Regions from separate parts of the Lysinibacillus sp. FSL M8-0337 genome, predicted to be linked through region 4. Evidence: riboswitches for the same ligand, from Rfam matches in the RefSeq annotation. Region 4 holds a riboswitch; each other region holds the start of a gene.
The links. Region 4 has a riboswitch for S-adenosylmethionine ahead of MKY08_RS01665 (O-acetylhomoserine aminocarboxypropyltransferase/cysteine synthase family protein). Riboswitches for the same ligand answer to the same signal wherever they lie in the genome.
Positions count from the first base shown of each region.

Region 1 (7,486 bases), 1.8 Mb from region 4:
ACCGTGCCCTCTTCCGATATATGATGCGTTTTTTAAAAAGGGACTTTTTTTTAAAGAAGGTTATGGCTTAACAGAGGCTGGACCGAACAATTTTTATATCTCACGTGAAGAAGCCTATGTCAAAAAGGGGGCAGTGGGTAAAAGTATGCAATTTAATGAGGCGAAAATTATTAATCAAGCGGGTGAAAGCTGCGCTGCCCATGAAGTAGGCGAACTGTTCGTTAGAGGCAAGCATATGTTTCAATTTTATTGGAATAATCAGCAGGAAACGGACAATACGATACGAGATGGCTGGTTAAGGACTGGTGATTTAGCGACAATGGATGAAGAAGGGTATTTTTATATCGTCGGTCGTAGGAAAGACATGATTATTAGTGGCGGGGAGAACGTCTATCCGCAAGAAGTGGAGCAATGCATACTTCGTCATCAGCTCGTAAAAGAAGCGGCAGTCATCGGAGCACCAGATAACTACTGGGGGGAAATTGTCACGGCATTTATTGTTTGCCATAATCAGTCAGATACTGTAGTAGACGAAGTAGAAAACCTATGTCGAAGCCATTTAGGACACTATAAAATCCCGAAAAAAATTATTATGATTGATGAATTACCAAAAACGATTGTTGGGAAAATTGATAAAAAAGCGCTTCAATTGCAATTAAAAAGCTCTTGAAGATTGGTAAGGTGTGTGAAATCGCCACGAAAGACTCCGAAACCGCCAATAAGAAGGGGGAAATCGCCACAAAAATCACAAAAATCGCCCGAAAAGGCAGAAAGCGTATTCGGATTGGAGCCTTGTAAGATACCCATTTGATAGGTATTGTTCGCTAACTTTCGCTTTTTTTATCTACTTTTCTCACAATGCTTCCCATTAGTCCTACATCACAGTAAAATAGAGTAGGTTAGGGGGATTCTATTTTGAAAGATCAACGCTTTAAAATTGCGCATCGTGAGGCGCTTATTGGCATTGGGCTTGTATTTGTCAACTTTGCGATTTGGTACGGCTTTGCCTATGGTCTAGGTTCGGGGGATCCAACAACGTATTCGTATGTATTGGGTTTCCCAGCTTGGTTTTTCTATAGTTGCATCGCTGGAACAGGTTTTATGATTGTATTAATCTGGCTCGTCTTAAAGCTCTTTTTTAAAGAGGTACCATTTGATGACGGGGAGGTGGATGAATAATGCATTGGCAAGTTATTTTTCCGCTTCTTGTTTTTTTAATTATTATTTTTGGGATTGGCATATGGGCGAATAAGCATGTTCGTTCATCGAATTCATTTTTACAGGAATATTTTCTTGGCGGTCGTGAAATGGGTGGCTTTATCCTAGCAATGACGATGATTGCCACTTATGGTAGTGCAAGTAGTTTTATCGGTGGACCTGGTGTTGCTTATAATAAAGGACTTGGATGGGTCTTGTTAGCGATGGCTCAACTGCCCGCAGGCTATTTTGTACTGATGATACTAGGCAAGAAATTTGCTATTATTGCTCGCCGCTATCAAGCGATTACATTAATTGATTTTTTACGTGAACGCTACAAAAGCCATGTCATTGTTATATTGTCAGCGATAAGTATTATTGTCTTTTTATTTTCTGCGATGATGGCACAATGGGTCGGGGGCGCGCGCTTAATTGAATCATTAACCGGTCTTGACTATACAGCAGCACTCTTTATTTTTGCTGTTTCAGTATTAATTTATGTGATTATCGGAGGATTCCGTGCTGTAGCGTTAACGGATACGGTTCAAGGTTCCATTATGGTGATTGGTACTGTAATTTTACTGATTGGGACAATCGTTGCCGGTGGTGGCATCGACCAAATTATGACGTCCCTTGTTGCAGAAAATCCAAACCTAGTGTCACCATTTGGTGCTGAAGGGGAACTGACACCATTGTACGTCTCAACATTTTGGATTTTAATCGGCATTGGTGTGGTAGGGCTCCCTCAAATAGCCGTCCGCGCCATGAGCTATAAAGATTCCAAAAGCATGCATTTAGCGATAATTATTGGCACAATTGCTATTGGGACAATTATGTTCGGGATGCACTTGATTGGTGTATTAGCCCGTCCAGTAATCCCTGGCATTGAAATTGGCGATAAGGTAATGCCGTTGCTTACGTTAAAAGTGTTGCCGCCGTTTTTAGCGGGCATTGTGTTAGCAGCACCGATGGCAGCGACGATGTCTACCGTGAATGCGTTGCTGATGCTAGTTAGTTCAACAGTGGTAAAGGATATTTATTTGAATTATATCAAGCCCACTGCCAATGATAGAGAAATCAAGCGTGCTAGCTTCGTGGTAACAACAGTGATTGGTTTAGCAGTCGTTGTATTTGCGTTAAATCCGCCAGATTTACTAGTTTGGCTCAATTTATTTGCATTTGGCGGCTTAGAAGCGGTCTTTATTTGGTCAGTTGTCCTAGGGTTGTATTGGCAAAAGGCCAATAAATACGGGGCGATTGCGTCCATGATTACGGGCATGACGTTATATATTATGATTGATCGCTTTTATCCGACGATATTTGGTATGCATACGGTGACTATCCCTATCGTAGCTTCATTGATTATCTTTGTTATCGTCAGTTGGCTAACAGCTCATAAATTTAAAGATGAAAAACTATTTATCTAATGATGAAAACCTCGAGTGACAACGCTTGGGGTTTTTCATTTTGCCGCTATAGTATAGAAAAACCGTTAGCATGTGCTAACGGTTTGAATCTTAATAAAATACTTTATCTAGATTATATTTTGCACGGAATGTGTTAATCGCATATGTTTCGTAAATTTCACGTTCCATTGGATCATCAATTTCATACACTTCGATTTTGAAAATTTCATCACGGTATTTTTTCATTGGTGATACATTATCTTCAAAATGCTTTTTAATACGTTGGCGAATTTTACGTGCTTTCCCTACAAATAATAGTTCATTTTTTTCGTTATAAAATAAGAAAATGCCACCTTTTTCGCGAGTGATTTTATGGAAATCAATAAAACCGTGAAAAGGCGTAATTTCTACATCCCCTGGTTTTAATACTTGCTCACGTTGACGGATTACTAAGTCTGGTTTTGGGAGTTCAATTTTAATCAAAATATTCACGTTCCTCTCTGTTACTAAAGGTATATGTTAACATAATACCTCTATGATTGCCATTACGATTTATTGGTTCCATTAATTTTCGTATATGCCTTTTGGAATTGGCACTGGCTGACAAAAATATAACTTGATAGTAGTGTTTAACAATTCATAAGCTTCCATTCGTTTAAATACAAAATATTCTATGTATTATTGAAATTCTTAATTGTTCATGATACAATTCTTTTTAATTGAATAATCTTATCAAGAGAAGCTGAGGGATTTGGCCCTATGACGCTTCAGCAACCTCTAACATTGTTAGAAAGGTGCTAATTCCACCAAAGGATTTTTCCTTTGAGAGATAAGAGTGAACGTGATAATTATCCTTCTCATTCTTGCTCTTATGGAATGAGGGGGATTTTTTAATTTTACATAGAGAGAAAAAAATAAAAGAAAAGGGGACTACAATATGCCAATTAATATTCCGAAAAACTTACCAGCTGGAGAACATTTACGTGAGGAAAAAATATTCGTCATGGAAGAAGACCGTGCCAAAACACAACAAATTCGTCCGTTAAATATTTTAATATTTAATTTAATGCCGGAAAAAGAGAAAACAGAATTACAATTACTTCGATTACTTGGTAATACGCCGTTACAAGTCAATATAACATTTTTAAATACAGCAACACACGAGTCTAAAAATGTTAGTAAATCGCATTTACAACTCTTTTATTCAACATTTAATGAGATACGTCATCGTCGCTTTGACGGGATGATCATTACGGGTGCACCAGTGGAAAAAATGGCATTTGAAGAAGTGAATTATTGGGAAGAAATCTCGGAGATAATGGATTGGTCTGCTAAGAATGTCACGTCTGTCTTGCATATCTGTTGGGGTGCACAGGCTGCCTTATATCATCATTATGGAATCGGAAAATTTGAATTACCAGAAAAGTGTTCGGGTGTATATTCACATGTGATTACGGATTTAACGGTCGATTTAGTAAGAGGATTTAGTGATTTATTTACAGCACCACATTCTAGGTACACTTCTGTTTCAATCGATGAAGTACGCAATCACCCGGAATTACGGTTACTATCTTATTCAGAAGATGCAGGCGTTTTTATCGTGCAATCAAAAGATAATAAAAATATTATGATTACTGGACATTTAGAATACGATGCGACAACATTAGCCGATGAATACAGTCGCGATGTGGCAAAAGGAATTGATATTGCAGTGCCTGTTAACTATTTCCCGCATGATGACCCATCTAAAGAACCTATTAATACATGGCGAGCACATACCCATTTATTATTCTCCAACTGGCTAAACTACTATGTTTATCAAGAAACGCCGTATGAATGGGATTTTGTTGATGAAATTGAATACCATATCTAATTGGTTGTTTACCATTTGCTTTTGTGAAGATCTAAAAAATCCAATTTCTCAATAGAGAGAAATTGGATTTTTTTTACGGTGTTTCACTTGAGTTTAATGTATTTTGGTCAGTTGCTGTTTTGCCTTTAATCTTTCGCATTTTTGCAATGACTAGTAATAATAGGGCTAACAAGACAGTGAATAAGCCTGAATACAGCGGCCAAATTTTTTGATTGTAATTATTAGAATGCACAATATTCGGATGAACAATTTGAGACAGCGCAATCATGCACATTCCTAATGGCAAAATCAATGGTCGGGGATCTTTAATATTTAGTATTTGTGCTATACCTATTGCAGATGCATAAAAATAGAGAAAAGTTCGAATATAGATGGAGATAATCCACATGACAGCCATAACAACTTCAACACGTTGAAAAAAATTGCCTATAGAAATCCGTTGAGCCAGTGCATAGCTAGGAAATGTCTCAATGGAAGTATTCGTTGGGCCAATAACGAGTGTTGATAGGGCTATAATGATTATTAAGACAATTCCTCCGCAAATCGTGCCGAAATAAAATCCCTTTTGTGCGGCTTTCGAGATATTGACAGCAGAGGGGAAAATCATAAGTAACATAACGAGCGGGAATGAAAAAATACTCATAAATTTAAGGATACCCGTAATTAATGATGGTGTCTTTGTTTCAAAAACGGGTTGAATATTTTCGATATTAATTTGTGGCGAAATACAAACAAGAAATACAAGAAATATAAATAAAAATATGGGAAATAGTATTTCTGCAGACCGTGCAAACACTTCAATGCCTAGAAACGATGCAAAAACAAGAATAATGGTAAATAATACAGCAAAGGACAAAGTAGGTGTCTCGGGCATTACTTCTGTTTGCATAAAGATGCCAATAAAGTATAATAATTCACTAGCCGAAAAAAATGCGAGAGTGATAAACCCTAGAGAGGTCAAAGTTCCAAGAAATTTACCTAAAATTTTTCCATTTGCTTCAACAAACGTGAGATGCGGTGTTTGATTTCCAAGGCTTGTATACAATTTTACGATTAAAAAGCTTAATAAGACGCCAATAGTTGCGCCAATCCATGCATCTTGATGAAGCTGCTTCGTAATGCTCGCTGGCACAATTAATATGGCCGTCCCAATAGAATGGAGAAAGGTAATGATTGTGAATTGTCTTGCACTAAGTAATTGTTTTTCCATGATGCACTACCCTTTCTGTCATTCTTATTGAAAAAATGATAATAATATTTTTCTAATAGGTGTAAAGATAAACGTAATGAAATTGAATGGGCTAGGGATATTTATTTTTAAACCAATGGCGATATTTAATGTTGCGCCTATAAACAATAAAATAGAAAAGGCGAATATTGTTTTTTTTTCGCCTTTTTTCAATAATGGAGGAATCATAATATAGGCAATAATCAACGAAATAAGTATGACGGTAATGCTAATAAACATCGTGGGTTACTCCTTTGAATTGTACAATAATGAGTTTTGAATTGTTCCTAATCCTTGGGTTGTGACCTGCACATCTATCGTAACTGGGACAGTAGGATAAATTGTTGACCATTCCTTATGAATCTTTTCCCACTTTTGCGGATCGCTGCGATGGAGTGCTTCGCTAAAGCCTAATAAATCGAGCTTATAATCTTTTTGTATGATAGCTAATGTTATTTCTGTATGTTCTTTTATTTTTTTTGCTGTCTTTTTATCAATCTGTTGAATGGTGTTGTTTTGGGTTAAATTAATGGCACAATTCACTTCACCAATATTTTGCGTAACTTCAATTTTAATCGTGATTTGCGGTGTCCCATTTTTGAAAGTCCCTTTAATTTTGGAGGATGAACTTGTAATTTCTGTTGATAACTCTCCACCTTTAGGGCATGCGAGAACTTCTATTGTACTTTTAATTTTATTATTCAAGTAATTAAAGTAAATACTGTCATCTTCTGATAATAACCCCACTAATTTATCCTCTTTAAAGATAGCGATGCCCGCATATTTTAAAACAACAGGTGTTTTAATTCTTTCTACATTGGTTTGGTCAATTCCTAATTGCAAATCTCCGTGTATCTCAACTGCTGATAATGCGGCACTTTTTTCTTTGTTACTAAGGGTGTTGAGCAATTCAGCTGTGCTAACAGATAAGGTTGAACCCCATGATTTTTCTGACACCTTAATCGAATTTAATAATTTATTGGCTGGCATTTTTTCAATAGGTGTTAATACATTCAGCACTTCTTTTGCAGCTGTTTTATGAGATACTACAAGATCAAAGTCGTTTCTAAATTCATGATCTCTCGCAATAAAATCTAGTGGTTCGTTTAAGCCCTCTTCTGCTAATTCTTCACCAATTACGACAATTTGCAAATGAGCAAAATAAGGTTTCCGTGGTGTTATTGTTGTCATTCTTCTAATGGCTTCAAACACACTTTTTCCCTTTGCATGGTAGGTAACAACGGGTGCGCGGCCACTAGATGGTTGCTTTGAGGAAATTTGACTCGGGTCTACTACTTGAATGGAAACTTCAAAATCCTCGTCTACTTTATCGATGCCTAGTGCAACGACAATTGCTAATTCGTTTAACTCCCGCTTACTCCAGCAACCACTCAATATTAAAGTGAGGATTAAGAATAACAAAATCATCTTTCTGTTTGACATGATGGATTCCTCATTTGCACTTTAATGTTTAGTTCTTTTTTCGTAATATTGTTGTTCTCGGACATTATTTTGTTGACTAACGAGTCGTGGTCTTGTAAATAACTTTCTACGTGGGAATAAGACCATCGCATCTTTTTGATCTTTCACAATTAATGGCCCGAATGGACTCATATAGGGAACACCAAAAGATCTTAAACTACATAAATGAAGAATAATCATCATAATGCCGAACATCACCCCAAATAAACCAAAAATCGCAGCTAATATCATAAGAGGGAAGCGCAGGACACGAATCGTGTTTGATAAGCCGTAAGAAGGAAACAGGAAGCTACAAATGGC
Region 1 covers NZ_CP151996.1:2,153,813-2,161,298, forward strand. The annotation lists gene MKY08_RS10215 (AMP-binding protein) at 1-670, shown strand, start outside; gene MKY08_RS10220 (YhdT family protein) at 916-1,179, shown strand; gene panF (sodium/pantothenate symporter) at 1,179-2,624, shown strand; gene MKY08_RS10230 (nucleotide excision repair endonuclease) at 2,715-3,086, opposite strand; SAM riboswitch class I at 3,330-3,439, shown strand; gene metA (homoserine O-succinyltransferase) at 3,541-4,476, shown strand; gene MKY08_RS10240 (endospore germination permease) at 4,550-5,686, opposite strand; gene MKY08_RS10245 (hypothetical protein) at 5,711-5,944, opposite strand; gene MKY08_RS10250 (Ger(x)C family spore germination protein) at 5,951-7,147, opposite strand; gene MKY08_RS10255 (spore germination protein) at 7,169-7,486, opposite strand, start outside.
Region 1: it holds a riboswitch for S-adenosylmethionine, as region 4 does, so the genes downstream of both, metA (homoserine O-succinyltransferase) here and MKY08_RS01665 (O-acetylhomoserine aminocarboxypropyltransferase/cysteine synthase family protein) in region 4, are expected to answer to the same signal.

Region 2 (7,486 bases), 1.3 Mb from region 4:
ATGAGGGGGTCCGCCCTGGCACATCTGTAGAAGGTTTAGCGAAACTTCGTCCTGCCTTTCATGTAAAAGGTAGTGTGACAGCAGGTAACGCTTCACAAACTTCTGATGGTGCAGCAACAGTTTTGGTGATGGATCGTGAGGAAGCTGAAAAGCAAGGGATGACACCAATGGCGAAGTTTTTAGGCTTTGCGGTGGGCGGTGTTCCTCCAGAAGTGATGGGCATCGGTCCAATCGTTGCAGTACCGAAAGCACTTGAAATTGCAGGTTTATCTATAGAGGATATCGATTTGTGGGAAATTAACGAAGCATTTGCTTCGCAGTCTTTACAAGTTGTACGTCATTTAGGCATCGACCAAGAGAAGGTTAATGTCAATGGTGGCGCAATTGCATTAGGACATCCACTTGGCGCAACCGGTGCAATTTTAACATTAAAACTTATTCATGAGCTGAAACGTCAAGGTAAAAAATACGGAGTTGTCACAATGTGTATCGGCGGCGGTATGGGCGCTGCTGGGGTATTTGAGATTCTATAAATTGTGTAAAAATTAATTGTTTAAGAATTGCGAATTGTATGCGTGCCTGGCACCGAAAAATAAGGAGGAATTGGACATGACAGAAAAAACTACAGATATCATTAAAGGCGGCGGATTTATTATTGAGGACGTGGCGTTAGATCGCGTATTTACACCTGAAGATTTTACAGATGAGCAAAAAATGATCGCCAAAACAACGGAAGAGTACGTTGCGAATGAAGTATTACCTGTCGTTGAAAACTTAGAACATCATGAGTTCGAACATTCCGTACGTTTACTAAAAACTGCTGGTGAGCTAGGCCTATTAGCGGCGGATGTACCGGAAGAATATGAAGGTCTTGGTTTAGATAAAGTTTCTTCGGCATTAATCGCAGAAAAAATGTCTGTAGCAGGTGGTTTCTCGATTACACATGGTGCGCATGTGGGGATTGGTTCATTACCAATCGTGCTTTTTGGGAACGAAGAGCAAAAGCAAAAGTATTTACCAAAGCTTGCTTCAGGTGAGTTAATTGCAGCGTATGCTTTAACAGAGCCAGGTTCGGGTTCAGATGCATTAGGTGCTAAAACGACTGCCAAGCTAAATGCTGCTGGTACTCATTATGTTTTAAATGGTGAAAAACAATGGATTACAAATGCTGGATTTGCTGACGTATTTGTAGTGTATGCAAAAATCGATGGCGATAAATTCTCGGCATTTATCGTAGAACGTGCATATAATGGTGTTTCTGTTGGGCCAGAAGAAAAGAAAATGGGTATTAAATCTTCATCAACTCGTACATTAGTGCTTGAAGATGCAGAAGTACCTGTTGAAAATCTGCTTGGTGAAGTAGGTCGTGGACACGTCATTGCCTTTAACATTTTAAATATCGGTCGCTATAAATTAGGTGTCGGTACAATCGGTGGCTCAAAACGTGCATTAGAGCTAGCGATTCAATATACGAACCAACGTCAACAATTTAAAACAAAGCTTTCTGATTTCAACCTAACAAAAGAAAAGCTATCGACTATGGCGTCTCAATTATATGCGTCAGAATCATTAAATTATCGTACAGTGGGATTATTCGAAGATCGTCTAAGCCAATTAAGCCCTGAAGAACAAAAGCAAGGGAAAGTCATTGCCAATGCAATAGCAGAATATGCAATTGAATGTTCGATTGCGAAAGTGTTTGGGTCAGAAACATTGGATTATATTGCTGATGAAGCGGTACAATTACATGGTGGCTATGGCTTTATGGCAGAATATGAGGTAGAGCGCATTTATCGCGACTCTCGAATTAACCGCATTTTCGAAGGAACAAATGAAATTAACCGCATGATTGTGCCTGGCACATTTATGAAAAAAGCATTAAAAGGCGAATTGCCATTATTGCAAGTTGCACAAAATTTACAACAAGAATTGCTGATGATGATGCCAGAAGAAGTAGGTACAGAACCACTAGCACAAGAAAAATATCTTGTGAAAAATGCTAAGAAGATCGCTGTGTTAGCAGCAGGTATGGCAGCACAACGCTACGGTGCGAAGCTTGACCAAGAGCAAGAAGTATTGGTAAATATCGCGAATATTGCAAACCAACTATTCGCTATGGAGTCTGCTGTGTTACGTACAGACAAAGCGATTGCACGTGAGGGTGCAGAAAAATCACAACAAAAATTACTTTACACGCAAATTTTCTGCCAAGAAGCATTTGCAGAAATTGAAAAAGAGGCAAAGGATACGATTCTTGCTTCAGCAGATGGAGATGCTGCACGGATGACATTGTCAGCGCTTCGCAAACTGACTCGCAACAACCCTTATAACCTTATTGCTAAAAAACGTGAAGCTTCAGTTAAACTTATCGAAGCTGAAAAATTCATCGTCTAATACTAGCTATGAACAGACTGTAGATACCTTAATCTACAGTCTGTTTTGGTGCCAGGCACTTACACAATTTGCCCGCGGAAGTGCCAGGCACCGAAACAATTCTGAAATCCACTGGTGTCAGGCACTCAAACAATTATAATTGTTTCATTTTGGCACATACTAGTTATGATGGTATACTACAGAAAATGATAGTAGAGGAGCCTACAAATATGATTCAATTTATCCATTATCCTAAATGTACAACTTGTAAAAAAGCACAGAAGTGGTTAAACGACAATGGCGTTTCATACGAAGAGGTACACATCGTTGAACAAGCACCTACGAAAGAACAATTAAAGCAATATTGGCAAGCGAGCGGGTTACCACTGAAGAAGTTTTTTAACACTTCTGGCATGAAATACCGTGAACTTGGATTGAAGGATAAATTGGCGGAAATGCCGGAAGATGAGCAACTTACACTGCTTGCGTCAGATGGTATGCTAATGAAACGACCAATCGTGACAGATGGAAAAAAAGTAACGTTAGGTTTTAAAGAAACAGAATTTGAGCAAGCTTGGAAATAACTGCTTTTATCCTTGTTTTTATGATAGAAGTATGGCACACTGATAGTGAATATATTACATATTTATGGAGGGGTTTTTGGCATGAGCACACCTAAAGACTTACGTTACTCTGAAGAACACGAATGGGTAAAATTAGAAGATGGTAAAGTACGTATCGGTATTTCTCACTTCGCACAATCAGAACTAGGAGATATCGTTTTCGTTGAGCTTCCACAAGTTGGCGATGAAATTAAAACAGATGATCCATTCGGAAGTGTAGAATCAGTAAAAACTGTTTCTGAACTTTACGCACCAATTTCAGGTACTGTAGTTGAAGTAAATGCAGACTTAGAAGATAGCCCAGAATTCGTAAATGAATCACCATATGAAAAAGCATGGATGATCGTTGTAGAGCCTGCTGATGCATCAGAGATTGAAAACCTTATGACAGCTGAGCAATACGAAAAATTGATTGCAGAATAAACAAGCCTGTAATAGAAAAACGTCGGAAAATTTGCCGGCGTTTTTTATTATATCATGCTACAGTTTTTCGGCGCATCATAGGAATTGCTAGCTCAATAAGTTATCATGGAAACGCCAGAAATTGCGATGCAATAGTATGAAATTCGGTTATTCAAATGGTATGCTGTAGTAGATAACTGTCTAAATGGGGGTGGCGTTATGTTCGAAGGGAAATGTTTAATCGTGGAAGGCCGTTCGGATAAGCTTCAAATTGAACCTATTCTGAGTGAAGATGTTACAATCCTTTGTACAAATGGTACAATTGGTGTGCATCAATTAGAAGAATTACTCGACCCATATGAGGGCTGTGAGCTCTATACATTTTTTGATGCGGATACATCGGGCGATAAACTACGAGCATTAATGGATAGACATTATCCAGAGGCTGAGCATTTACGGACAATGCCAACATATAAAGAAGTAGAAACAACACCGAGGAAAGTGCTAGCGACGATTTTATTGCGCGCACATTTTTCAATCCATAATGAATATATTTTGTAAGGTTGCGTGAAATCATGGAAGAATGGTCAAAAGAGCAGTGGGAAACGGCTGTAAAGTCTGGAGACAAAACTGCCTTTTATTTATATACACCGATGTGCGGAACTTGTGCCGTTGCATCCAAAATGATGAATATCATTGAACAGTTACTACCAGAGGTAAAAATAGGCAAGGCAAACATCAATTTTCTAGAACAAATAGCTTTTGATTTTCAAATTGAAAGTGTACCTTGTTTACTCGTTAGCGATGGTGGAAAGGTTATTGATAAGATTTATGCCTTTCAATCCGTACCATTTTTATACGAATTGTTAAAAAAACCAATTGACTGAACTTTGCTAGCGTGGTAAAGTAACAAATATATTAAAAAACTATTAAATATATCGAACTCTTATAAAGAGCGGCGGAGGGAAGTGCCCTATGAAGCCCGGCAACCATCACATTTGTGAAAAGGTGCCAAATCACCCAAAGATTTATCTTTGAAAGATGAGAGAACGGTTTAGCGTATAAAGTACGTGACCCCTTCTACTTGTCTTGAGAGAAGGGGTTTTCTATATGAGAAAAGGAGTATTCGCTATGATACAGCTTCAAAATATTACGAAGAAATACAAAACCGCAAATGGCGAATTGACTGCTGTCAAAGATGTAAATCTTTCGATTAACAAAGGTGAAATTTTTGGCATTATCGGCTACAGTGGTGCTGGTAAAAGTACGATGATTCGTTTATTAAACGGTTTAGAAAAACCTACGACAGGTACAGTGAAGGTCAACAACCAAGAATTTTCATCTATTAAGGGGCAAAAGCTCCGTGATGCTAGACAAAAGGTAAGTATGATTTTCCAACATTTTAACTTACTTTGGTCTCGAACAGTGGCAGAAAACATTGCCTTTCCACTAGAAATTGCAGGTGTTTCTAAGCGTGAGCGAGAAGCACGTGTGAAAGAACTAATTGCACTCGTTGGCTTAGAAGGTCGCGAAAAAGCGTACCCATCACAGCTATCAGGTGGTCAAAAGCAACGGGTTGGTATAGCGCGAGCACTTGCCAATAATCCTGAAGTATTGTTATGTGACGAAGCTACATCTGCACTTGATCCAGAAACTACAGATGCAATTCTCGATTTACTTGTTGATATTAATGAACGATTAGGCTTAACCATTGTGTTAATTACGCATGAAATGCATGTTATTCGCAAAATTTGTCATCGCGTGGCGGTGATGGAGGCTGGAGAAATTGTAGAACGCGGAGAAGTATTGCAAGTGTTCCAAGCACCTCAAGCGGCTATTACAAAAAAATTCGTCTCTCAAATTACTGATACGAAGGAAACGCAAGAGACTGTTGCACAGCTTAGAGCAAATTATCCTACAGGACAACTGGTTAAACTTGTCTTTGTAGGAGAAAAAACCGAGCAACCCGTAATATCGCATTTAGTGAAGCAGTTTGATGTAGAAATTAGTATTGTTCATGGTAATATCTCACAAACTAAAAACGGCGCATACGGCACACTTGTTGTGCAAATTGATGGCTCAGAGACAAATGTAGCAGCTGCATTAAATTATTTGAATACAGTTGAAGTACAAACGGAGGTGATTGCAAATGCTAACTAGTCTCTTTCCGAATGTCGACTGGGAAAAAATGTGGTCTGCCACATACGAAACACTTTATATGACCACTATTTCAACGGTCATCACATTCATACTTGGTTTAGCCATTGGTATTATCCTCTTTTTAACGAGCCCAAACCAATTATGGGCAAATAAAATCGTTAACTTTTTAACGGGGTCGATCGTCAATATATTCCGTTCGATACCATTTATCGTGTTAATTATTTTACTAATACCGTTTACAAAGTTTTTACTTGGGACAATCCGTGGAGCAGATGCAGCTTTACCAGCACTTATTATTGGTGCAGCACCATTCTATGCCCGAATGGTATTAATTGCACTACGAGAAATTGATAAGGGCGTTATAGAAGCAGCTCGCTCAATGGGTGCTAAAACGTCCACAATTATATGGAAAGTACTAATTCCAGAATCATTACCAGCACTTATTTCTGGGATTACGGTAACGGCTGTTGCCCTTGTTGGCTATACGGCGATGGCTGGTATTATTGGTGCTGGCGGTCTAGGAAACTTAGCCTTTTTAGATGGCTTCCAACGTAATCGCCAAGATGTGACATTAATGGCAACTATTTTGATCTTAGTAGTCGTATTTATCATCCAATGGATTGGCGATATGATTACTTCGAAAACAGACAAACGTTAAAAAGGTTATACCGGTTATTTACCGCTAACATATTATGGTTTGAACAAAATAAAGGGAGTGTAGACAAATGAAGAAGTTATTAGCAGGATTATTTTTATCAGTACTTGTACTAGCTTTAGCAGCTTGTGGTGCTGGTAACAAAGATGAAGCAGGCTCTGGAGATAAGGCAGACGACAGTGCAAAAACTGAAGAAAAAGTAACATTAAAAATAGGTGCTTCTAACACACCTCACGCAGTTATTTTAGAAAAAGCAAAACCGATTTTAGCTAAAGAAGGCATTGACTTAGAAATCGAAACATACCAAGATTATGTATTACCAAACCAAGATTTAGATTCAGGAACAATCGATGCAAACTATTTCCAACATATCCCTTATTTAAATTTACAAATTAAAGATAATGGCTATGACTTTGTAAATGCTGGCGGTGTACATATCGAGCCAATCGGTATTTACTCTAAAAAATATAAAACTCTTGAAGACCTTCCGAAAGGTGCAACAATCTTATTATCTAATTCTGTTTCAGACCATGGTCGTATGCTGTCATTATTAGAAGCGAAAGGCTTAATTAAATTAAAAGATGGTATCGATAAAACTGCAGCTGAAATTAAAGATATTGTAGATAATCCGAAAGACTTTAAATTTGATGCGAATACTGCACCAGAACTACTTGTTCAAATGTTTGAAAATGAAGAAGGCGACGCAGTCCTTATCAACTCTAACTACGCAATCGATAATGGTCTAAACCCAATCAAAGATGCAATTGCGCTAGAAGACAAAGAATCTCCATATGTGAACATTATTGCGGTACGTGCTGGGGATGAAAATAAACCAGAAATTAAAAAATTATTAGAAGTATTAACTTCTAAAGAAATCCAAGACTTCATTCTAGATGAATGGAAAGGTGCAGTAGTACCAGTTAAATAATATGTAGCTTTTAAAAAGAGTATGTAAGTGAAAACTTACATACTCTTTTTTTATGTAAGAATACTATCCGTAATCACCCTCTTACGTACGTATTCGGGTTCTAAAAAACGATAGAAAGAAAGTATTTATCATGTTAAATGTGAATTATTAACATTGTTCAGTGTTACAACGGGACTTTAATTAATACAGTTAAAAAGAGGTGCGTGAAAAGGTGAACAATTTTGAAAGGGTCTTTCCATTTTAATGTAATGCAATAAAACATGTTGTTCCATAATGATTGTATAGCAAGTTTACATGCAATCGGAGTGGGACGATACTTTTTTGTTTAATCATTTTTATCTTTGC
Region 2 covers NZ_CP151996.1:3,647,326-3,654,811, reverse strand. The annotation lists gene MKY08_RS17865 (acetyl-CoA C-acetyltransferase) at 1-533, shown strand, start outside; gene MKY08_RS17860 (acyl-CoA dehydrogenase family protein) at 610-2,394, shown strand; gene MKY08_RS17855 (arsenate reductase family protein) at 2,604-2,957, shown strand; gene gcvH (glycine cleavage system protein GcvH) at 3,039-3,419, shown strand; gene MKY08_RS17845 (hypothetical protein) at 3,618-3,959, shown strand; gene MKY08_RS17840 (thioredoxin family protein) at 3,974-4,285, shown strand; SAM riboswitch class I at 4,342-4,446, shown strand; gene MKY08_RS17835 (methionine ABC transporter ATP-binding protein) at 4,530-5,558, shown strand; gene MKY08_RS17830 (methionine ABC transporter permease) at 5,548-6,216, shown strand; gene MKY08_RS17825 (MetQ/NlpA family ABC transporter substrate-binding protein) at 6,284-7,141, shown strand.
Region 2: it holds a riboswitch for S-adenosylmethionine, as region 4 does, so the genes downstream of both, MKY08_RS17835 (methionine ABC transporter ATP-binding protein) here and MKY08_RS01665 (O-acetylhomoserine aminocarboxypropyltransferase/cysteine synthase family protein) in region 4, are expected to answer to the same signal.

Region 3 (7,486 bases), 1.4 Mb from region 4:
TAGAACACCGTGCCCTTGTGTTACATACGGGGCACGAAAATATAGCCAAGCATGTTCAAAAACCAGTTGCGGCTGCTATATTCAATCTTGGCTATTTACCTGGCAGTAACCATGATATCGTAACAAAACCAAATACAACGATTCTAGCAATTCAAGATTTATTACAACTGCTAAAAATCGGCGGTTTAATTGTCCTTGTCATTTACCATGGGCATCCAGGCGGCAAAGAAGAACGTGACGCAGTCATCGACTATGTTAGTCAGTTACCACAAAAATATATCCATGTGTTAAAATACGAATTTTTAAACCAACAAAACGATCCACCATTTGTCATTGCATTAGAAAAAATGAAAGACTTCCCGGTGCCAGTCACTCAAACAATTCTGAACGCACAAGCAGCCGGTTGCGACGGCAATTAAAATAAAAAATCCTCTCATAATGAGAGGACTTTTTTTATACATTATTTATTTTTGCGTTTATCATTGTAATCAACCCAAAAATCTGCACCTTTAATTCCTAGTTTACGAGGATCAAACACAGGGTCTTTGCCTTCTTTTTTCTGTTTCTCGTAATCTTTTAATGCGAGAATCGCAGGCTTCATAATAATTAAAATGGCAATAACGTTAATCCATACCATTAATCCTAAACCAACGTCACCCATTGCCCATGCAAGGTCAGATGTACGAATCGTTCCATAAAATGTTGCAATTAAAAAGGCGATTTTAGCTATCCAAATGAAAATCTTTTCGGTTTGCCCCGAGAATAAATAGGCCACATTCGTCTCTGCTATATAGTAGTACGCCATAATAGTCGTAAATGCGAAGAAGAATAAAGCGATTGCTACGAAGCTTGAACCAATGCCTGGCAATGAAGATTCCACTGCCCATTGTGTATACGCAGCGCCTTCTTTAATACTTTTCGCAAAGGTAATTTGCTCCTCACCCGTAAGGCCATTTTCATTAAATTCACCAACGTAAATAAACGGATCTGTACCTTCCGCAGCTTTCTCATTCTGTACATTATACATACCTGTAAATAAGATCATAAATGCTGTAGCCGAACAAACTAATAATGTATCAATGTACACAGATGCCGCTTGCACGATACCTTGTTTAGCAGGGTGTGAAACTTCAGCTGCCGCCGCTGGATGTGCACCAGTTCCTTGACCCGCTTCGTTGGAATAAATACCACGCTTAACCCCCCAAGCGATTGCTGAACCAATAATTCCCCCAAATACTTCTTGTGCACCAAAAGCACTTGAAAAAATCAGCGAAAATACAGCAGGTACTTCTGAAATATTCATAAAAATAATAACGATTGCCATTAGAATATAAGCTAAAGCCATGAATGGTACTACTATCTGTGCAACATTTGCAATGGATTTAACCCCACCGATAATAATTGCACCTAATAATACAACAATAATAATACCTGTAATCCAAGATTCCATTCCAAAAGCGTTTTCAACGGCACCTGCTATTGCATTTGATTGAACGCCAGGCATTAGTATCAACATGGCTATTAACGCTGCAATCGCAAAAATGATTGCAAACCACTTCTGCCCCATCCCTTTTTCAATATAAAAGGCTGGACCACCACGATATTCTGTTTCTTTCTCTTCTTTGTATATTTGCGCTAATGTTGACTCCACATAAGCTGTCGCTGCACCGATGAAGGCAATTGCCCACATCCAAAAAATAGCACCAGGTCCCCCCATTGCAATGGCAGTTGCTGTACCAGCAATGTTACCTGTACCAACGCGCCCAGATAATGCAATCGACATTGCTTGGAAAGAAGAAATTCCCTTTTCTGATTTTTCCCCTTTAAACATTAAGACAAACATGTCCTTAATATGTCTTATTTGTAGGAACCGTGTAATAATTGAAAAGAATAAACCGATTAATAAAATACCATAAATAAACCACGGCCCCCATAAAATACTGTTCAGAAAACTAACAATACTTTCCATCTTACCCCTCCCAAAATATGAATATTCGTTCTTTAAGACATTATAGTATTACATTTTTCTGAAAATTACAACATTATTTTTAAGTTACTATACATCTTATTCAACAATATTTTTCGGAGGGGAAACATTCTATCGAATTATATAACCAATTCTACGCAAAGCATTATTAATAAAATCACGGATATAGAAAAAAATCTCATCTCTCTCTATTTCATGGAACAGATTATGGTAGCATTTTGCCCATTCTTTAAATTGGAATTCTGCAAACTCCTGCTGGTGTAACCAATTACGTGTTTGTCTAGTTTCTGTAATGCTATCTCTTTCTCCAGTCATAATAAGCATAGGGGTATTTGGAAACTCTGCTTTCGGCATAATCACTAAATTGCGCATCATCTGTTGTAACTCACGATACCATTTTACTGAGATGACAGACATAAAAGGAAACTCGTCCTTCATTTCATCTCTACCTTCGACACTACGTGATAACTTGTCGAAAGTAATATCATGTGTCATCTTAACACTTGCCGTCAAAGCACTTAAGCTCGTTAATGCATTCGATAATTTTCCAGGCTGTAAGTTCAATTGCAGCCAAGGTGAGGTCAAGACAATTCCTGCACATTCATATTTTCTCTTATGCATTGTATGCAGTATTAACGTTGCTCCTAGTCCATGCCCTATTAAAAATACTGGCAAATTATATGAAAAGGCATTTTCAATTAAATGCCTAGTATACTTGTTGTATTCTTTAAAGTCCTCATCATGGACACGTGATAGTTTCGCATTTGCCCCATGATTCGGTAAATCGCCCATGACTACGTGGAAGCCTTCCATTCTAAGTTTTTCAATCAGCCATGCGTACCAACGGTGGTTTTCATATGCACCGTGAACAATAGCAATCACAGCCTTCGCTTGTCCATCAGCTTCCCATTTCCACATTCACATAGTCCTCCTAAATAATTAGTTACACAATAATTATAACGAAATATTCGTACCATTATAAAATTATATTTGCATAAAATTGCGTATTTGATACGATAATACTACATCAAAGAAAGAAAAGAGGCGATTAGCATGATTTATCCTTTTAAAGACAAAACACCTACAATCGATCCATCAGTTTTTATTGCTGACTATGCAACCGTTACTGGAGACGTAACGATTGGAGCAGAGACAACAATATGGTTTAATACAGTGATTCGAGGCGATGTATCCCCTACAATTATTGGTAAACGAGTAAGCATCCAAGATCTTTGTTGTCTACATCAAAGTCCAAAATATCCATTAATAATCGAAGATGAAGTAACAGTTGGACACCAAGTAACCTTACATAGCTGTACAATTCGAAAAAATGCCTTAATTGGTATGGGATCAATTGTGTTAGATGGGGCAGAGATAGGAGAAGGTGCATTTATCGGTGCGGGTAGTCTTGTCCCTCCAGGTAAAGTCATACCTCCCAATTGTTTAGCATTAGGACGTCCAGCGAAAGTTGTACGTGAATTAAATGCTGAAGATAAAGAAGATATGGAACGTATCGTTAGAGAATACGCGGAAAAAGGACAATATTACAAATCTCTTCAAAAATAATGGTTGCTCAATTCGGGCACATTGCCCCATAGTTGTAGGTGTTTAAATACGAAACAACTCTTTATGAAATAAATTCGCAATTTTCTTCCAACCGCCTACAGTACATCTTGTATGCTAGACGTACGGGAAGAAAGCGAATTTTTTCAATCACTTACGTAAAGTGCGCTTAAGTCTTTCACTTGATTAGAGAGCACTAGTTGCCTTCACAATTTAAATAGAAGGTGCATTTCTCCCCGACCTAGTAGCAGTAAGAAGAAATGCGAAAGGCAAGATAAAAAGGGGCCACTAGCTAGCCCCTTTCAATAAAACATTTACGTTTGTTCATTACCAAATCGAATGTTCTTGATAAAACAAATTATAAACTCGCTTTTTCTCTTAGTGCATCTGCCTTGTCCGTATTTTCCCAAGGTACATTTAAATCTGTCCGGCCAAAGTGACCGTATGCAGCCGTTTGTTTATAAATTGGACGACGTAAATCAAGCATTTTAATGATGCCTGCTGGACGTAGATCGAAAAGTTCGCGAACCCATTTTACGATTTCACTTTCACTTACTCGTCCTGTACCAAACGTATCAACGGCAATCGATACCGGCTGCGCTACACCGATAGCATAAGCAAGCTGTACTTCTGCACGTTCTGCTAAACCAGCTGCAACAATATTTTTCGCTACATAACGAGCTGCATAGGCTGCTGAACGGTCCACTTTCGTAGCATCCTTACCAGAGAATGCACCACCACCATGACGTGCATAACCACCGTATGTATCAACGATGATTTTACGACCAGTAAGTCCAGCATCTCCTTTTGGACCACCAATAACAAAACGACCAGTTGGGTTGATGAAGTATTTAGTCTGTGCATCTAATAACTCACTAGGAACTACTGGAGCAATTACTAATGCTTTTAAATCTGCTTGAATTTGTTCAAGTGTTGCTTCTTCATCATGCTGAGTTGAAATAACGATCGTATCAACACGAACAGGGACATTGTTTTCATCATACTCAATTGTTACTTGCGTTTTACCATCTGGACGTAAATATGCTAATTCACCTGATTTACGTACTTCTGTTAAACGACGAGCCAATTTATGCGCTAAACTAATTGGTAAAGGCATTAATTCAGGTGTTTCATTACATGCATAACCGAACATTAATCCTTGGTCACCTGCACCAATCGCTTCAATATCCGCATCTGTCATTGAACCTTCACGTGCTTCTAATGCTTGGTCTACACCTTGGGCAATATCAGGTGATTGCTCTCCGATTGCGACTAGTACAGCTAAGTTTTCAGCATCAAAGCCATACTTGCCTCGTGTATAGCCGATTTCTGCTACTGTATCACGCACAATGCCTTTAATATCTACATAAGTAGAAGTAGTAATTTCTCCTGCTACTAATACTAAGCCTGTTGTGACTGTTGTTTCACACGCTACACGGGCATTAGGATCTTCTGTTAAAATGGCATCTAAAATAGCATCCGAGATTTGATCACAAATTTTATCTGGATGTCCTTCTGTTACACTCTCTGATGTAAACAATCGACGGTTTGTCATTTGGTTTTCCTCCTATTACTCTTACAAATAGTATTTGCGAAATTAATACGGTACTCATTACCCATGTCAAGTCCGCTCCTAAAGGATTGAACTCTCAAGCCGTTGTTGCTTTTAACATGAGGATTTCGAAAGATCCGTCATTATAATAAGGAAAGAATTGCACATACTTACCTTTACATTCATTTTAAAAATAAAAAAAATCCTTTTCTCACGTGTACTTAACATGAGGAAAGGAATAATGACTGCGTAACCTTTCACTCTTATCGTTCAAGGGGTATCCCCTTGCATCAGGTTGGCACCAACGCATGTCGTGAAATAGTTCATGCAGGTTGCCGGGTTTCACAGGGCCTGACCCTCCACCAGCTCGGGATAAGAGTATCCGTTCAATTCCTCATCTTACGGAAAAGGTAGAACAATGTCAATTATTTTATGTCGTTTTGTTGAAAAGTATTTAAAACTCGAAAATAATTTTTGAATTAGTATAGATTATTAAAGCAATTGTGTTATACTATTTTTGAAATTAAGAAAAACTCCCTCAAACTCAAGGGAATACTATAAAAAAGGATGGTATTTAATCGATGAATTCAGTAGAAATTGCAAACGAACTGAAGGAATTATTAAACGGCGGGAACATTAACGTTCAACTTTCAGTACCACAATTAGCTGAAAAAGCTACATCTCGTGGTGAGGCAATGTTAACAGTAGATGGCGCAGTTCGTGCAGAAACTGGCAAATACACTGGTCGTTCACCTAAAGATAAATATACGGTAGAAGAAGAAAGCACAAAAGATAAAATTGACTGGGGTAAAGTAAACCAACCAATTTCTTCTGAAGTGTTCGATAACTTATATGTAAAAGTAGTTAAATACTTAAAAGAACGTGACGAATTATTTGTATTTAAAGGTTTTGCTGGTGCTGACAAAGATTCACAATTAAGTATTCAAGTAATCAATGAATATGCTTGGCACAATCTTTTCGCCCATCAATTATTTATCCGTCCAACTGAAGAAGAATTAGCTTCTCACGTTGCTGATTTCACAATTATTTCAGCTCCTAACTTTAAAGCAGATCCAGCTGTTGATGGTACAGCTTCTGAAACATTCATCATTGTATCACTTGAAAAGAAAATCATCCTAATCGGTGGTACTGAATATGCTGGTGAAATTAAAAAATCGATTTTCGGTATTATGAACTACCTATTACCGCAACAAGGTATCCTATCAATGCACTGTTCAGCAAACGTTGGAGAAGCTGGTGATGTAGCATTATTCTTCGGTTTATCTGGTACTGGTAAAACGACTTTATCGGCTGATCCTGACCGCAAATTAATCGGTGACGATGAGCACGGTTGGTCTGACAACGGCGTATTTAACATTGAGGGCGGTTGCTACGCAAAAACAATTAACCTTTCTGCTGAAAAAGAACCTGAAATCTACAACGCAATCCGCTTCGGTTCTGTACTAGAGAACGTAGCTGTAGATCCTGAAACTCGTGTTTGCGATTACGATGATGGTTCATTAACAGAAAATACACGTGTTGCTTATCCAATCCAATATATCGAAAATATCGTTGATCCATCTGTTGCAGGTCACCCAAAAACAATCGTCTTCTTAACTGCTGATGCATTTGGTGTTTTACCTCCAATCAGTAAATTAACAAAAGAACAAGCAATGTATCACTTCCTAAGTGGTTTCACATCTAAACTTGCAGGTACTGAACGTGGTGTAACAGAGCCAGAACCAGTATTCTCTACATGTTTCGGTTCTCCATTCCTTCCACTTCCAGCAACTGTGTATGCAGAAATGTTAGGTCAAAAAATCGATGAGCATGGCGCACAAGTATTCCTTGTAAACACTGGTTGGACTGGTGGCGAATATGGTACAGGTAGCCGTATGAAGCTTTCTTATACTCGTTCAATGGTACGTGCTGCTATCGACGGAAAACTAAACAATGTTGAAACAATTCAAGACGCTGTATTTGGCTTAAACATCCCTACAGCAGTTGAAGGTGTACCATCAGAAGTACTGAACCCACGCGATGCTTGGTCAGACAAAGCTGCTTACGATGTGAAAGCTGCTGAACTTGCTGGTCTATTCAACGACAACTTCAAGAAATTCTCAAATGTTTCTGAAGCAATCACTAAACTTGGTGGTCCATTAAAATAATGCATACAAAAAGGGAACGATGTATTCGTTCCCTTTTTTTAGTGTCTTTTTTTAGTGCCAGGCACTCAAACAATTTTCACTGTTTCTTCATCCACTCGCATAATGCACGAACCATTTCACGATTTTGTGCTGGTGGATATTGGTGGGCAAAACGTTGATCATACCAAGTTTCATACACCTTATTGGCATCTTCTAAGTAAAATGCTAACTGCCTTG
Region 3 covers NZ_CP151996.1:3,467,284-3,474,769, forward strand. The annotation lists gene MKY08_RS16710 (class I SAM-dependent methyltransferase) at 1-419, shown strand, start outside; gene MKY08_RS16715 (alanine/glycine:cation symporter family protein) at 461-1,969, opposite strand; gene MKY08_RS16720 (alpha/beta hydrolase) at 2,099-2,905, opposite strand; gene MKY08_RS16725 (gamma carbonic anhydrase family protein) at 3,041-3,553, shown strand; gene metK (methionine adenosyltransferase) at 3,909-5,105, opposite strand; SAM riboswitch class I at 5,363-5,481, opposite strand; gene pckA (phosphoenolpyruvate carboxykinase (ATP)) at 5,684-7,270, shown strand; gene MKY08_RS16740 (prolyl oligopeptidase family serine peptidase) at 7,347-7,486, opposite strand, start outside.
Region 3: it holds a riboswitch for S-adenosylmethionine, as region 4 does, so the genes downstream of both, metK (methionine adenosyltransferase) here and MKY08_RS01665 (O-acetylhomoserine aminocarboxypropyltransferase/cysteine synthase family protein) in region 4, are expected to answer to the same signal.

Region 4 (7,486 bases):
TAAAATATAGTTTGAAGTACCATTCAAAATACCTTGAATTCGACTTACATCGTTTACAAGCAAAATATTTTTCATCGTTTTGATAACAGGCACTCCACCTGCTGTAGTTGCTTCAAAGCCAACGAAAACACCATTTGCCTTTGCAAGCTCCTGTAACTCTAAGCCACGTTTGGCAAACATCACTTTGTTCGCTGTAATCACATGACATTTATGTTCAACCGCACGCTTTAAATAGCCAAATGCCGGCTCTTCATTGACAATCGCTTCGAATACAACTTGCATGCCAGGCTCTGCCAACACTTCATCCATACTCGTTGTCATTAAATGTGCTGTGCCCGGAACACGTTCACGACTAGCATCCGTTACTAATATTTTTGCTACTTCTAACTCAATGCCTAATTTATGTTTTAGCTCTTCACGCTTTTCATTTAAAATATGATAAATTCCTTGACCTACAGTTCCAAATCCTAAGATCGCTGCCTTTATAGTTGCCATACTTGATTCCCTCCAACGTACATTTCTCCAGTTTTCTCTCTATATAAAGTTTGTGCCTACAAGCACATATTCAAATAATTCAAAATTTAACCTAAAGAAAATTGTAACGCAAATAAATCCATTGCACAAGAAAAATCTTTCTAGGATGGACATTTGTTTTCTCTAGGCGTGCAAAAGAAATCGGTTTCATTGCCTTTATTATACGTTTTTTTAATAAATCTATAATTTTTGAACAAATATTGACGATTCTTTTATAAAAAAAAATGCCTTTCTTCTATTATATATGTACGAAGATACTACTTATAGAATGGCTGTCTTGAAAAGTCGAAACAAATTCAAAAAAACTTAGCACAACAAAAAGCTCATTCCCTATAGCAGTAGAGAATGAGCTAAAAAATATAAGGGAAAGTTAACTTGCTAGTAAAAATAATCGATAACGATATTGTGCTAAAGCTGATTGTACTAGTTTGATTTCTTCCTGTGTAAAGTTCGGTATGGCATATGTGCGCTCGATTAGTTGAAATGACCCGTATTGTAAGTAATACTCTGTCGCAGGTAGCGTAATATGGTTTGTACCATGAACTTTATACTCTTCAAAAACTTCTTTTACTGTATAGCCTTCTTCTTTAGCATATACGATTTCTTCAAAAGCACTATGTCCAAAAGTTTGTTGCCATTTTGATTCAACTGTCGAAAGTAAGTATTGAATGGCCATATTATTTACAAAATGATGGCTTTCATTTAATTCATATATAAGATAAGCAGTTACATTTTGTGCACGATAAATATTTCCCATTGTTAACACTCCTTTTTCGATCAGTTATGGAAAGCGAGAGTAGCTACTGGCTAGGTAGCTACCCCCTTTCATATATATATTCAAAAGTGGGGGAGCACTTATGAAAACAAATTAGCTGTTTTCGCCTAATGAATGGCGGTGAAAGTTTAGTAACATCATCACTTTGTTCAAGGTTGGTAGCCTTTCGAACGTTTTACTTAATCCCTAGTATACAGCATGGTTTTAACCAAGTCAACAATGCTTATAAAATTACTAGGTATTATTTATAAAAAATTTCAGAAAACTCACCGAATGAGGTAAGGATGAATGTCGCAACGTTATACGCATTACCAAATGAGGCATTTCGAATGAGAAAATACGTAAACGCTACAACATAAATCATTGGCTATCTTAATAGTTATGCTTCTACTTTTTGTTCAGTTGTTGTTACTTGTGCAATAGCTTGTTCTAAATCTGCAATAATATCCTCAATTGCCTCTAAACCAATTGATAAGCGAATGAGCGACTCGGAAACACCAGTTTGGATTAATTCCTCAGCAGATAATTGTTGATGAGTTGTAGACGCTGGGTGAATAATTAGTGATTTTGCATCGCCTACATTTGCTACGTGTGAAAATAATTTTACGCTGTCTATTAATTGACGGCCTGCTTCTCGTCCACCTTTAATGCCAAATGTAAGCACTGAACCGAAGCCATTTTTCAAATATTTCTTCGCTAAATCATGTGTAGCAAAATCTTCTAATCCATTATAGTTTACATACTCCACAGATGGGTGGTTACGTAAATATTCTGCAACTGCTAAGGCATTTTCATTATGTTTAGGAATTCGCAAATGGAGCGTTTCTAAACCTTGTAATAAGTTAAATGCAGCATCTGCACTTAATGTTGGTCCAAAATCACGTAGTAATTGCACGCGCAGTTTTGTGGCAAATGCAGCCGCTGCAGTATCAATACCGTATCGTAATCCGTGATAAGATGCGTCAGGTTCTGTAAATCCTGGGAATCTACCTTGAGTCCAATCAAATTTCCCTGCATCCACAACTACACCGCCTAAAGTTGTACCGTGTCCGCCAATCCATTTTGTCGCTGAGTGAACGACGATATCTGCACCGAAGTCGATTGGTGTTGAGCCATATGGTGAAGCAAAAGTGCTATCAATAATTAAAGGTAAACCGTTGTCATGTGCAATTGTAGCTACTGCCTCTACATCTAGCACTTTTAAGCTTGGGTTTCCGTAAATTTCAGCGAACACTGCTTTTGTCTTTTCATTAATGGCAGATCGGAAATTCTCAGGATTTGTTTCATCTACGAAAATTGTTTTAATACCGTAGTTTGGTAGTGTATTTGCTAATAAGTTATATGTTCCTCCGTATAAAGAACTTGCTGCTACGATTTCATCCCCTGCTCCTGCAAGATTTAAAATTGAAAATGCGATAGCTGCTGCACCTGATGAAAGTGCTACTGCTGCTGTACCGCCCTCCAATAAAGCGACGCGTTTTTCAAAAACATCTACAGTTGGATTTGTAATACGTGTATAAATATTGCCCGCTTCTTCTAAAGCGAAAAGACGTTGCGCATGAGCAGTGTCTTTAAATACGAAAGCTGTTGAACGGTACACCGGTACAGTTCGGGAGCCTGTCACTGGGTCTGGCTCTTGGCCACCGTGTAATAGTAAAGTTTCTGGTTTAAAATTCGACATGTTTTCTTCCTCCTAAATGGGTTTTACGATGGTACCGGAGATGAGGAGGATTTATGTGAGAAAACAAAAACCCCCTTCAGTTAAGAAGAGGGTTGCGGTTGCAAGTTTTCCTCCCCTTATCTGCCAGATCCAAGTAAGAATCTGTAGGAATTAGCACCTTAGCAAGTTCGTCACTCACTGGTTGCCGGGCATCATAGGGCCTATCCCTCCGCCGCTCTTGATAAGAGTATGTGATTCAATTTCCATCGTTGTTACACAGTATAAACATAGACTTTTTTTCTGTCAACAGTAAAATTTATTTTTTTCTGAAACTTCTGTCTGCTCCTTTACGTAATAAGAACACATACACTATATAAAAATATAGTTTGAAAGGAGTATTTTTATGGTAAAAGCCATGATTATTTTTATTATTATTGGTTATCTAATCGGCTGTATTCATGGCTCTAAAGTGGCACAGTTTCTTTCTGGAGTAGATTTAAAAAAGACTGGCCATGGCAATGCGGGTGCCTCAAACGCAACGCTTTCTCTTGGATGGAAATACGGCATATTAGTAGCACTTATAGATATAGGTAAAGGAGTTGCTGCCGTGCTATGCGCACTTTACTACTTTTCCTCCAATGCTTCACAATTTACTGAAGTACAAATGTGGTTATTAACCTATGCAATAGCTGCTAGTGTAATACTAGGTCATAACTTCCCGTTCCATATGGGCTTCAAAGGCGGGAAAGGAACTGCATCAATCATAGGCATATTGCTCGCTATTGATTGGAAAATTGCATTATTTGCACTTATGTTATTTGTCATTTTATCTTTAACAACAAATTATTTAATCATTGGTGTGCTTGTATTTTATATTGTTTTTTGTACAGCAACTTACTTATGGATACCTGGGGTTGGACCAACAATGATTTCAATTGTTCTTTTTGGTATCGCGCTCATGTTGCATATTGAAAATATTAAACGGCTTATCCAAGGGACAGAGCCTAAAGTAACATCTGCCTTTAAAAAATAAATTTAAACAAATCAAAGCCTTGAGAGACAACAAACAAACTCTCAAGGCTTTTTTATATCATTATTTTGCAAATGATGGATCTTGCATTGTACCGTTCTTAGCTAAATTGACATGCCAAGAAAGCGCTTTTTCTAAAATATGTGGTGTATGGTGTCCGCCTGTTGCCTCGTTCGCTTCGTTAAAGTACGCCCATAATTGATCCTTATAATCTGGATGCGCACAGTTTTCAATAATACGACCTACACGCTCTTTCGGTGCTAAACCACGCAAGTCTGCAACACCTTGTTCTGTGACAATAATATCTACATCATGTTCTGTATGGTCTACATGCGAAACCATTGGTACGATACTAGAAATTTTACCGCCTTTTGCATACGATTTCGTCACAAAAATACCTAACCGGGCATTACGAGCAAAATCACCAGAACCACCAATCCCATTCATCATTCGTGTGCCAGAAACATGAGTTGAATTTACATTCCCATAAATATCTAGCTCAAGCGCTGTATTTACAGAAATTAAACCGAGTCGACGGATAATTTCCGGATGATTAGAAATTTCCTGTGGACGTAATACTAATTTATCAGCATATTTTTCAAAATTTCCATAAATACGGTTTCCTACCTCTTCCGATAGGGTAATAGAAGTAGCAGATGCAAAGCTTACTTTCCCAGCATCCATTAATTCAAAAACAGCATCTTGCAGTACTTCTGAATAAACTTCTAAATTCTCAAACTCGGAATCTTTGAAACCTAGTAATACAGCATTTGCTACTGAGCCTACACCTGATTGTAACGGGCGTAAACTTGTTGTTAAACGACCTACTTTAATCTCTTCGCGCAGGAAGTTCAGCAAATGATTTGCCATAATATCTGTTTCTTCATCAGCTGGAACAATTGTTGATGGAGCATCTAAAATATCTGAAATAACAATACCTTTTACTTTGTCTAAGTCTAGTGGAATGCCAATTGTGCCAAGACGATCTGACGCATTTAGCATTGGAATTGGATCACGTTTACCTTGTGGTCCTGGTACAAAAATATCATGCACACCTTCTAATGCATCAAGCTGGGCTACGTTTAGCTCGATGATTACTTGATCTGCTTCTTGTACGAAAATCGGAGAGTTACCAACTGAAGTTGTAGGAATTAATAAGCCATCTTCTGTAATTGCAGCAGCTTCAATAATAGCAAAGTCAATCGGACCAATAATACCTTGACGTACTAGTTCCGCATTATGTGATAAATGGGCATCAACATAAGTGACTTCTCCTCTATTGATCATGTTTCGAATACCTGGATCTCCTTGGAAAGGACCACGTTTGCGAATTACACCCGCTTCTGCTAAGTATTGGTCGACTTCTGGTCCAAGTGATGCACCTGTATATACATCTACTTTGAAGCTTTCTGTTTTCGCTTTCTCCACAAGTGCAAGCGGTACCACTTTCACATCGCCTGCACGTGTAAATCCGCTCATACCAAGTACCATGCCGTCCTTAATCCAAGATGCTGCTTCTTCTGCTGTTACAACTTTGTTTCGTAACTGTTCATTACGAAGCTTTTTTGCTAACTTTTCATCCATTCCTTATTCCTCCATCCCACATTTAATTGCTTCAACTAGATTATTTGTCCTATACATCAGTACACCCACAAATGTCAAAATACAGTAGATAAATAATCTGTCGCCATACATAATTTTACACTAAAGAGAACATTTAAGCTATATCTAACAATATATTTTACTTTACGAGGTATTTTTGTCCTAGCTCAAATTATTCAAAAATAGTTTTTTATAAATGATTTTAAGTTTTTTAAATTGAATTTTATTCGATTTTAGCGAAAAAGCGTGATATGCTCTTGGTATATTTAAGGGGAAAAGGAGAATTTTTAAATGGTGAAAGAATTATTACGTAACCACTCTTCAGTACGTATTTACGATGGAAATCCTATTTCTAAAGAAATTATTGAAGATTTAATTGCCACAGCACAGATGGCGGCAACCTCTCACTTTGTACAAGCCTATAGCGTAATTTGGGTAACAGACGAAGCAAAAAAAGAACAGCTCGGTTTGCTCTCTGGCAATCCACGTCAATACGAAACTTCGGGTGGTGCTTTTGTTTTTTGCGTAGACTTTAAACGTCTGCAAATGGCTGGGAAATTAGAAGGCGTTGATATTGTGGCAGACTCGGCTGAAAATGTCCTCGTTGGTGTAGCAGATGTTTCGTTATTCGCACAAAACTTTGTGATTGCTGCTGAATCAATGGGCTATGGCATTTGCTATATTGGGGGTGTACGTAACAAACCTGAAGAAATTAGCGAATTGTTGAATCTACCCGATTATGTATTCCCATTGTTCGGTTTAACAATTGGCGTTCCTGCACGACGCAATGAAGTGAAACCTCGCTTACCAGTAGCTGCTGTCCTACATGAAAATGAGTACAATTGTGAAAAATACGAGGAACTTTTACCAGCTTACAATGCAACAATGGAGGATTATTACAATAGTCGTTCCTCCAATCGTAAAATTGATAACTGGACAAAGCAAATGGCTGATTTTTTAATTGAACAACGTCGTCCTTTCATCAATCGCTTCTTAGCACAGAAAGGTTTTAATTGGAAATAACTTTTTCTTTATGGAGTTACTATCGTATGATAATAACTCCACTTTTTTTATATTTCGAACTATTATTTATAGCTTATGTAGTATTTTTGTCTTGCATGATCTGTTAAAATCAGGTACAAATTAAACGAAAAGACTCTTTCCTTTTCCTACCTTTCCATTAATATTAAATAGAAGAAGAACCTTATCTCGAAAGGAGTTATGCAAAAATGTCTTATGTTAATAAGCATCTTGCTCGTACCCTAGAACAACAACATAAGAGAAGTGTAAGAAGTTTATTTTTAAAAATACAAGACTTAAACAATGAGTGTGTACTTTTAAGAAAGAGGCTTGAACAACATATTGATATCAAACAATACAAAGAAGCTATTACCTACGTCGATCAATTCGTTTCCTATACAACCATTTTAAATTTAAAATTTGTCACGAATACACAGAACCTAGAAGTGGTTGTGCTACATGCACTTTTATTGGAGCATATGATAGAAAGTGAAACATCGATCTCTTTCGAATATGAAACGAATTTGTTACATGGTTATATTCAAGAGATACTGGCATTAAATGATCATGCCTCTACACTTTTTACAAATCATAAAGAAAAAATGCACCGTTACATTGAAACGCAAACTACATAAAAAAGACGATCAAGCCAACAAAGTGCATTGTGCTGATCGTCTTTTGTTTATTGTAACCCTTTAATAATGAGCGAGCGTACTGGTAAAAACTGCTCTCCTGTTTCACCATACGTAATAACTACTTCATCACCTTCTTGTAAATAAATCGCAAGAGGCTCCGTCTCTGCACTTACTGAATAATTTTCACCATTATTCAGTAAAAACGATACAATGGTAAAGTCACCTAGGCG
Region 4 covers NZ_CP151996.1:343,698-351,183, reverse strand. The annotation lists gene MKY08_RS01675 (homoserine dehydrogenase) at 1-495, opposite strand, end outside; gene MKY08_RS01670 (hypothetical protein) at 905-1,291, opposite strand; gene MKY08_RS01665 (O-acetylhomoserine aminocarboxypropyltransferase/cysteine synthase family protein) at 1,689-2,990, opposite strand; SAM riboswitch class I at 3,104-3,217, opposite strand; gene MKY08_RS01660 (glycerol-3-phosphate acyltransferase) at 3,373-4,002, shown strand; gene MKY08_RS01655 (acetyl-CoA hydrolase/transferase family protein) at 4,063-5,583, opposite strand; gene chrR (class II chromate reductase ChrR) at 5,893-6,624, shown strand; gene MKY08_RS01645 (hypothetical protein) at 6,831-7,256, shown strand; gene MKY08_RS01640 (hypothetical protein) at 7,304-7,486, opposite strand, start outside.